2 linked regions of the Constrictibacter sp. MBR-5 genome follow. The main gene of each other region encodes a partner of the protein of the gene in region 2 in a complex. Links are inferred from orthologs where the notes say so. Each region holds a gene or a part of one and is shown on either strand. Other genes may lie near its edges.

Region 1 (3,929 bases), on a different replicon or contig from region 2:
GCGCAGCGTCAGCTGCCAGTGGCTCGCATAGCGGTCGGGTACCAGCCCGGCGAGCCCGTCGAACGACAGCCGCTCGATCTGCACCGAGTCGAGCAGCCGCGCCAGTTCCTCGGCCAACCGCGCCGCCTGGTCGGGACTCGTCTCCTCCACCCGCATGATGGCGCGCGTCAGCAGCAGGCGTCGGCGCAGCGAGCCGATCGCCGGCGGCAGGTCGAGCGCGCCGATACCCGGCGGCTCGTCCTCGGCACGCAGTTCGAGTTCGTCCTCGTCGAGGTCGCCCAGCGGGCGCATCGCCGGAAGGGCCAGCGGCCGGCCGCCGGTGGCGCGCAGGAAGGCGCCGGCGAGCGCCCGGCAGGCGCGGCGGTTCGGCAGCAGCACCGTCGTCCGCGCCAGCGCCAATGGGTCGCCGCCGCCGCGCCGCAGGAGCCCTTCCGCCAGGGAGTCGACGAAGGATCGCCCCGGCGGGATGTTGTAGACCGTGGCGCCTCGCGCGGCTTCGATCAGAACAGCCTCCCCTGGCCCGCCTCCCCCATCTCGGTGCGGGCGCGCTCCAGCCGCGCCGGCGTCCCGGCATCGAGCCAGATGCCGTCATGCACGATACCGTAGAGGCGTTCGGCCTCCTGCACCGCGTCCCAGATGCGGTTGAACGAGAAGGCGCCGCCGGGCGTGCCCTCGAAAACCCGGGGATGGATCAGCTGGACGCCGGTATAGAGGAACGGCGCCACCGCCCATTCCGGCCGCCGCGTCAGCCGGCCGGCGGGGTCGCACAGGAAGTCGCCCTGGCCGGCATAGCCGAAGGTCCGCACCGTCGGATAGAGCAGGAGCAGCGCGTCCATGCGCTCCGGATCCCACACCGCCGCCATCCGCTCCAGCGCACGCTCGGCGCCGACCTCCCAGATGAGATCGGAATTGGTGACGAAGAACGGCTCCTCGCCCAGCAGCGGCAGGGCGTTCTTCACGCCGCCGCCCGTGTCCAGCAGGTCCGCCTCGCGCGAGATCGCGATCTCCGGCGCCGACCGCCGGGCCAGATGCGCCTCGATCAGTTCCGCGCGGTGATGCGTGTTCACCACCACCCGCTCGACGCCGGCCGACGCCAGGAGATCGATCGCGTGGTCGATCAGCGGCTTGCCGCCGACCGCGACCAGCGGCTTCGGCGGCAGGTCCGGGATGGCGGCGAGACGGGTTCCGCGGCCGGCCGCCAGGACCATGCCGGTGCGGACCCGGTCGGAACGCGGCATCGTGCCCTCGCGCGGGGCTGGGCTCGGTGTTTCGTCCATGGCGGCAGTCTACCCGATTTCCGGAATGCGGCGCTGTTCCGCCGGCACATGCTTCGCGAGCCAGGCCGCGACCGGCGCCAGCGCCGGCTCGGACAGGTTCTGCTCCAGCAGACGCCATAGCCGCGGGATATGGCAGAGATAGGCAGGCATCAGGTCGCGCACCGCCTTGCGAGCGAAGATGCCCAGGACCTTGGTGTGGCGCTGCGCGCCGAGCACCCTGTAGGCGGTCATGAAGGCGCCGCGGTCGAGGTCGCGCCGCGCCGCGAAATAGCGCTGCTGCATTGCCGCCTGCAGGTCGGGCGCGATGTCGCGCCGCGCATCCTCCAGCAGCGACATCAGATCGTAGGCCGGATGACCGATCACCGCGTCCTGAAAGTCGAGCAGGCCGCACGACGCGATGCCCGTCCGGTCGCGCAGCAGCATCAGGTTGTCCACATGGAAGTCGCGCAGCACGAGGGTGTCGGGTGGCGCGTCAGGCGCGCCCGTCACCGCGGCCAGCGCGGACGCCCAGGCATCGACGAAGTCGATCCGCGCGATGGGATCGACCGCATGCCCCGTGACCGACGGCAGGTACCAGTCGGTGAACAGCACCGCCTCGTCGAGAAGTTTGTCCGTGTCGTAGCGCGGCACGTCCACATCGACGGCCGCCGGCCGCACCTGGAGCGCGGCCAGCACGTCGACCGCCACCGCGTAGAGCGCCGTCTCGTCGGCGCCGCGCGCCAGCAGCCGCGTGTAGGTGTCGTCGCCGAAATCCTCGATGACGAGGAAGCCCTCCTCCTCATCGGCGGCCATCACCTCCGGCACGCTGACGCCCATGCGGCGCAGGTGCCGGGCCAGCTTCACGAAGGGCCGCACATCCTCCATCGGCGGCGGCGCGTCCATCAGCATCGCGTGGCGGCCGTCGTCGCAGGTCAGCCGCTCGTAGCGCCGGAACGAACAGTCGACCGGCAGCGGGTCGCGGCCGCAGCCGCCCCAGCCACTGTCGTCGAGGAAGCGGTCGATGAGCAATCCGCGGCTCATGCCGGCACCGCCTCGACCAGCCGGCGCCCGCGTTCGCCGAAGCCGATCATCGCCGCCACCCGCGCATCCTCGCCCGCGCCGAAGCGCAGCGCGAGGTCGAGCCGGTCGGCCGGCAGCAAGCTGCCGAGCCGCTCCGGCCACTCGATCAGGACGATGCCCTCGGCCATCGCCTCGTCCAGTCCGAGTTCATAGGCGTCGGCCGACCGGTCGAGCCGGTACAGGTCGAAGTGCCAGACGTCGCCGATCGGCATTTGATAGGTCTGCACCAGGGTAAAGGTCGGACTCGGCACCTCGGTGGCGCCGGCGCCGCCGGACATCACTTCGCGGGCCCGGATGAAAGCCCGCGCGAAGGCGGTCTTGCCGGCGCCCAGGTCGCCGCGCAGCGCGATCACGTCGCCCGGACGCGCCGCCTTCGCCAGTGTCTCCGCCAGTGCAGCGGTCGCCTCCGGTCCCGCCAGGGCCACGTCGCGCCGCACCGAATCGTCAGGGATTTCCATCGATCCTCGCCGCCAGCAGGGTGGTTGCCCCACCGGGTAGTTGCCAGAGATCGGCCCGGCGGCCATCTTACGCGCCTCGTCACGATGCCGGTTTTCCGGTCCGGGAGTCGCCATGTCAAGTACCGCCATCAGCACGGACGTCGTCATCGTCGGTGCAGGGCCGGTCGGCCTGTTCGCGGTGTTCGAGTGCGGCATGCTGAAGATGCGCTGTCACGTCGTGGATTCCCTCGACGTCGCCGGCGGCCAGTGCGCGGCACTCTATCCGGAGAAGCCGATCTACGACATACCCGGATATCCGCAGATCGATGCCCTCGATCTGATCGACCGTCTGCGCGAGCAGGCGGAGCCGTTCCATCCGGTCTACCATCTCGGCCAGCAGGTCGAGAAGCTGACGCCGCAGGACGGCGGCCGCTGGCTGGTCGAGACGTCGTCCGGCACCAGCATCGACTGCCGCGCCGTCATTGTCGCCGCCGGCGTCGGCGCCTTCGGGCCCAACCGCCCGCCGCTCGCCGGCATCGAGGCGTATGAGGGCAAGAGCGTCTTCTACATGGTCACCCGCCGCGAGGACTTCCGCGGCAAGCGCGTGGTGATCGCCGGCGGCGGCGATTCCGCCGTCGACTGGGTGCTGTCGCTGGCAGACGTCGCCGAGAAGATCATGGTCGTGCACCGCCGGCCGAAGTTCCGCGCCGCACCCGAGAGCGTCGCGCGGATGGAGGCCCTGGCCGCCGCGGGGAAGATAGAGATGGTCATCCCCTACCAGCTGGAAGGCCTCGACGGCGCCGACGGCCGGCTCGACGCCGTCATCGTCAAGACGCTGAAGGGCGAGGAGCGCCGGCTGGAGGCGGACGTGCTGCTGCCCTTCTACGGCCTCGCCATGAACTTGGGGCCGATCGCCGACTGGGGCCTGCACCTGGACCGCAACCACATCCACGTCGACCACGGCACCTGCGCCACGAACGCCCCGGGCATCTTCGCGATCGGCGACATCGCGACCTATCGCAACAAGCTGAAGCTGATCCTGACGGGCTTCGCCGAGGCGGCGACCGCGGCCCACGCCATCCATCCCCTGGTGCGTCCGGACGAGGAGCTGCACTGGGAGTATTCGACCACGAAGGGCGTTCCGGGGAGCTGATCG
Region 2 (4,959 bases):
CGCCCTCAGCATCAGCCGGCCCCCCTCACGGCCAGTGCGGCTTTCTCGAGCCGTTCGAGACCGTCGGCCACGGCGAGACGCGCCTTGGCGTCGGCCAGCCAGTCGGCAAAGGCCGCAGCGGGCTCACCCTGCAGCGCACCCACTTCGTCCACCGCCTTCGCGAGATTGCCGTTGTCCATCGCCGCCTCGGCGCGCGCCAGGACGGCATCCGGCGTATCGCCCGCGGCGTCCTCGCCGACGCGGCGCACGCGCACAACCGAAGTCGCCCGCTCGATCATCGAATCGAGCCACCCCTCGCCGGTCTGTGGCCTGATCCGGCCACCCACCTCGGAGGCGATCTCCTTGAAGCGCTTCGTCAGCTGCGGCCGCGTCGGAATGCCCGCCGCGGCGCGGTCTGCCCAACCGCTCAGCGCCTCGGCGACGGCCGGCTCGTTCTGGCCGAGTTTGCGCAGGTCGGACACCTGGGTATCGAACGGCGCGCCCTCGGCCAGGGCGTCCCTGACGCCGTTCAGCGCCATCAGCATCGCCGCCGTCCGGTCGCGTGCCGCCTCGCGCGTGGCCTCTTGGGCCGCCTCGGTCGCGGCGGTCACCTGCTTCTCGATGTCCGCGAGCCCCGTGGTCAGCCGATCGCCGAGCTTGCCGGTCGATTGCTCGACCGCGCTGAGCTGGTCCTGCAACGCGCCGCGCGCGTCCTGCACCGCGGTCAGCTTGGCCTGAAGGTCGTCGATCCGTGCCTCGAGGTCCGGCTGGCCCTGGTCGCGCGCCGCGACTTCAGTGATGCGCGATTCCAGCGCGTCGAGCCTGTCGCCCAGTCGCTGCTCGATCCGCGACAGATTCTCCGTCATCCGAGCTTCCGCAGAACCGATCCGCCCCTGCAGATCGGTGATCTCGGCGGTCGGTATGCGGCTGCGCTGGCCCTGCTCCATCGCGACGCGCAACTGCTCCTGCCGGTCCCACAGCATGTAGCCCAGGACGCCCGTGGCGAGCGCCAGGAGGACGAGCAGAGCGGCCACGACGCCGGAGCCGACGCCGCGGCGGCGCTGCGGCTGAGGCGGCGGCGACGCGCGTTGCGCCTGGTCCTTCTGCTCCCAGCGGATCTCCGGCTTGCGCACCGGTTCGGCCGCGGAGGCGGCGGCTTCAGCCGCCGGCTGCGACTGCTCGTCCTGTGGCGGCATCGTCCCTGTCTCCAACCAGCGATCGACCAGCGCGATCATCGCCGGCTGCTCCGGCCGGTCGGCGATCTCGACCCTGCGCCAGCCGACGCCGCGCGCCGCTTCCGCCACCTGCGCACTCAGGCACAGCGCCGTCACCTGGGCGCATCTGTCCGCGACGCCGGCTTCCTGCACCAGCCGCACGAAGGTGCCCGCGGTGCGCGGCGAGAAGAACAGCACGAGATCGAGGCCGCCCGACTTGAGCGCCTCGATCGTCTCGATCGACAGGGCCGGCGCCGGCAGTGCCGAGTAGAGCTCGACCCGGCGCACCTCGTAGCCCGCCTCGCCGAGCTGCCCGGCGAGGTCGCCCGCGATGGTCCGGCCGCCCGCATGGAGCAGTGCGCCGTCGGCAGGCTTCAGCTTCTCCATGACCAGCATGGCGAGCGCCTCGGCATCGCCGCGCGCGCTCTCGACCTTGTCGAAACCGGCGTTCCGCGCCGCGTCCGCCGTCGCGTCGCCCACCGCGAAGATCGGCAGGTCGCGCCGCTCGGTCGACGTCGCGAACTCGCGCGCGCCGAAGGCGCTGGTGAGCAGGACCGCCTGGACGCCGTCCAGGTCGATCGGTCCGTGGTCCGTCGCCCGGATCTCGAGCAGCGGCTCCTGGATCGGCTCGATGTCGCGCTCGCTCAAGGCCCGCGCGATCGCTCCCGCATTCTCACGCGGGCGGGTGATCAGCGCCCGCATCCTGCCCCCTTCCGTTCGCACTCGGCCCTCATCAAAGGAATAGCTCCCGGTCTCCGGCAGCGCGCAGTGCGCGCCCGGCATCTTCGCCCATCGCGGCCGCGTCGGCCACCGTACCGCGTCTCTCGCAGCGCCAGACCCTGCTGCCGTCCGGCCGCGCGAGCAGCGCGCGCAGGACGAGGTCGTCGCCGCTCTGCTCGGCGAGAGCCGCGACCGGTGTCCGGCACGAGCCGTCCAGCGTGCCGAGCAGCGCCCGCTCCGCCGTCACCGCCGTGCGCGTCGGCGCATCGTCGAGCGCATCGAGCCAGCCGATCAGTTCCGCGTCGTCCGAGCGGCATTCGACGGCGATGGCGCCCTGCGCCGCGGCCGGCAGCATGTCTTCCGGCGACAGCACCGCCCGCGCCTGGCTCTCGATGCCGAGCCGCTTCAGGCCGGCGAGCGCCAGGATCGTCGCCGCGACCTCGCCCTGTTCCACCTTGCGCATGCGCGTGCCGACATTGCCGCGCAGCGGCACCACGTTCAGGTCGGGCCGCACGGCCAGAAGCTGCGACTGGCGCCGCAGCGACACCGTGCCGACCGTCGCGCCCTGCGGCAGGTCCGCGATGCTCGCCGCCGTCGCGATCAACGCGTCGCGCGGGTCTTCGCGCGGCAGGATCGCGGCCAGGGTGAAGCGCGGGTCGACGACGGTCTCCATGTCTTTCAGGGAATGCACCGCAAGATCGATCCGACCGTCCGCCAGGGCCGCCTCGATTTCCTTGACGAACAGGCCCTTGTTGCCGATTTCCGAGAGGCGGCGGTCCTGAACGCGGTCGCCCGCGGTCGAGATCGGAACCAGTTGAACGGCGTCCGCGGCCGCGAGTTCCGGATGCGCGCGGATCAGCCGGTCCCGCACCTGCTCGGATTGGGCAAGGGCGAGCGGGCTTCCGCGCGTTCCAATTCTGATCGACCGTTCCCGCCGCATGCGGTTTGTGTAGCCCGTCGGCCGCGGATTGGCAAAGGTGGATTGGCAAAGCCGGAGTTCCCGCCGCCGAGCGGGCGAAAGGGTATGGCGTGATCGTCCTGGGGATCGAAACGAGCTGCGACGAGACGGCGACCGCCATCGTCCGGGACGACCGGACGATCCTGGCGGAGGCCGTCCTGTCGCAGATCGAGGCGCACGCGCCCTATGGCGGCGTCGTGCCGGAGATCGCCGCCCGGGCGCATCTCGACAATCTCGACGGACTGGTCACGCGCGTGCTCGATGAGGCCGGCGTCGGCTTCGCCGACCTCGACGGCGTCGCCGCGACCGCCGGCCCCGGGCTGATCGGCGGCCTGCTCGTCGGGTCGACCATGGGCAAGGCGATCGCCATGGTCCACGACAAGCCCTTCGTCGCGGCCAACCACCTGGAGGGCCATGCGCTCACGGCGCGGCTCACCGACGGCGTCGACTTCCCCTACCTCCTGCTGCTCGTCTCCGGCGGCCACTGCCAGTTCGTCTCGGTCGAGGACGTCGGCCGCTACCGCCGCCTCGGCGCCACCATCGACGACGCGGTCGGCGAGGCCTTCGACAAGACGGCCAAGATGGTCGGCCTGGGCTATCCCGGCGGGCCGCAGGTCGAGGCCGCCGCCCGCGCCGGCGACCCGCGCCGCTTCGATCTGCCGCGGCCGATGCGCGGCCGTCCCGGCTGCGACTTCTCCTTCTCCGGCCTGAAGACCGCCGTGCGCCGCCGGATCGAAGCGCTGCCCGGCGGCCGCCCAGCGCCCCAGGACGTCGCCGACCTCTGCGCCTCGTTCCAGGCGGCGGTGGCCGATTCGTTGACCGACCGCTGCCGCAACGCCCTCGCCATGTTCCGCGAAGCCCACCCGCAGGGCGGCCCGCTGGTCGTCGCCGGCGGGGTCGCCGCCAATGCCTTCCTGCGCGAGCGCCTCGCCGCGGTCGCCGCGCAGAGCGGCACGCCGCTGATCGCCCCGCCGCTGCGGCTCTGCACCGACAACGCCGTGATGATCGCCTGGGCGGGCGTGGAGCGGCTGCGCCTCGGGCTTCACGACGGCCTCGATTTCGCGCCGGTGCCGCGCTGGCCCCTCGATTCGCTGGGAGGCGCCTGATGCGCGTCGGCATCGCCGGGGCCGGCGCCTGGGGCACCGCCCTCGCCCACGCCGCCTGCCGCGCCGGCCACGAGGTCGGCCTCTGGGCGCACCGGCGGGAGACCGCCGAGGCGATCGCCCGCACCGGCGAGAGCCCCTACCTTCCCGGCATCAAATTCCCCGCGGCGGTCGCGGCGACGACCGACATCGCCGAGACCGCGGCCTGCGACCTGCTGCTCCTCGTCACCCCGGCGCAGCATCTGCGCGCCACCTGCGCCGCCTTCGCGCCGCACTGGCGGCCGGGCACGCCCGCCGTGATCTGCGCCAAGGGCATCGAGCAGGGCAGCGGCGAACTGCTCGGGGACATCGTCGCCGCCACCCTGCCCGGCGTCCCCTGGCTCGTCCTCTCCGGCCCGACCTTCGCCCGCGAGGTCGCCGAGGAGCGGCCGAGTGCGGCCACCGTCGCGGCGCACGACGCGACCCTCGCCGCGGACGTCGCCGCCGGCCTCGCCACCCGGCGCTTCCGCCTCTATTCCAGCACCGATCCGGTCGGCGTCCAGATCGGTGGTGCCGTCAAGAACGTCGTCGCCATCGCCGCCGGCGTCGTCGAGGGCCGCAAGCTCGGCGACAATGCACGCGCCGCGCTGATCACCCGCGGCCTCGCCGAGATCGGCCGCCTCGCCGCCGCCCTGGGTGCCGAGCCGCGCACCCTGATGGGCCTGGCCGGGCTCGGCGACCTCACCCTCACCTGCTCGGCGATGCAGTCGCGCAACTTCTCGCTCGGCGCCGCCCTCGGCGCGGGGCGCGGCCTGGACGAGATCCTGGGCGAGCGGACCTCGGTCGCCGAGGGCGTCTGGACCGCCCGCTCGGTCGCGACGCTGGCCCGCAGTCGCGGCGTCGACATGCCGATCTGCTTCGCCGTCGAGGCCGTGCTGCACGGCGGCGCCGACCTGGGCGCCACGATCGAGGCCCTGCTCGCGCGGCCCTACGTCGCCGAATAGAC

Evidence for each region. Proteins that work in one complex are often made in the same cells at the same time.
Region 1: the proteins of tsaD (region 2) and tsaE are in contact, whole or in part, in a crystal structure (PDB 6N9A), measured with the Thermotoga maritima proteins. The link is inferred for Constrictibacter sp. MBR-5 from one-to-one orthologs. Residues at the interface, in WP_004082750.1 of Thermotoga maritima: Cys10, Asp11, Arg49, His50, Leu82, Gly84, Gly135, Gly136, Glu154, Thr155, Leu156, Asp157, Asp158, Ser159, Glu162, Asp165, Lys166, Arg169, Leu170, Tyr175, Lys213, Thr214, Leu217, Tyr218, Gln221, Arg222, Asn324; in WP_004082108.1 of Thermotoga maritima: Leu37, Gly38, Lys46, Lys57, Val59, Lys60, Ser61, Thr63, Phe64, Thr65, Leu66, Met67, Val69, Pro71, Tyr82, Arg83, Leu84, Asp86, Asp88, Phe89, Asp93, Ile128, Asp130, Glu131, Arg134.

What each region holds. Positions count from the first base shown.
Region 1 is NZ_JBEPTK010000003.1:97,194-101,122, forward strand. The notes cover bases 1,045-3,929. They hold tsaE (tRNA (adenosine(37)-N6)-threonylcarbamoyltransferase complex ATPase subunit type 1 TsaE), read right to left. Parts: upstream 2,795-3,929; coding sequence 2,294-2,794; downstream 1,045-2,293. Other genes in these bases: ABIE65_RS07450 (nucleotidyltransferase family protein), read right to left, coding at 1,045-1,238; ABIE65_RS07455 (aminoglycoside phosphotransferase family protein), read right to left, coding at 1,287-2,297; ABIE65_RS07465 (NAD(P)/FAD-dependent oxidoreductase), read left to right, coding at 2,907-3,926. Outside these bases: double-strand break repair protein AddB, read right to left, coding at 1-504; more of ABIE65_RS07450, read right to left, coding at 501-1,044. UniProt on the Escherichia coli protein: Required for the formation of a threonylcarbamoyl group on adenosine at position 37 (t(6)A37) in tRNAs that read codons beginning with adenine.
Region 2 is NZ_JBEPTK010000001.1:270,086-275,044, forward strand. Bases 2,089-4,959 are described here. They hold tsaD (tRNA (adenosine(37)-N6)-threonylcarbamoyltransferase complex transferase subunit TsaD), read left to right. Parts: upstream 2,089-2,942; coding sequence 2,943-3,977; downstream 3,978-4,959. Other genes in these bases: hemC (hydroxymethylbilane synthase), read right to left, coding at 2,089-2,853; ABIE65_RS01270 (NAD(P)H-dependent glycerol-3-phosphate dehydrogenase), read left to right, coding at 3,977-4,957. In the rest of the region: ABIE65_RS01250 (heme biosynthesis protein HemY), read right to left, coding at 1-12; ABIE65_RS01255 (uroporphyrinogen-III synthase), read right to left, coding at 12-1,895; more of hemC, read right to left, coding at 1,927-2,088.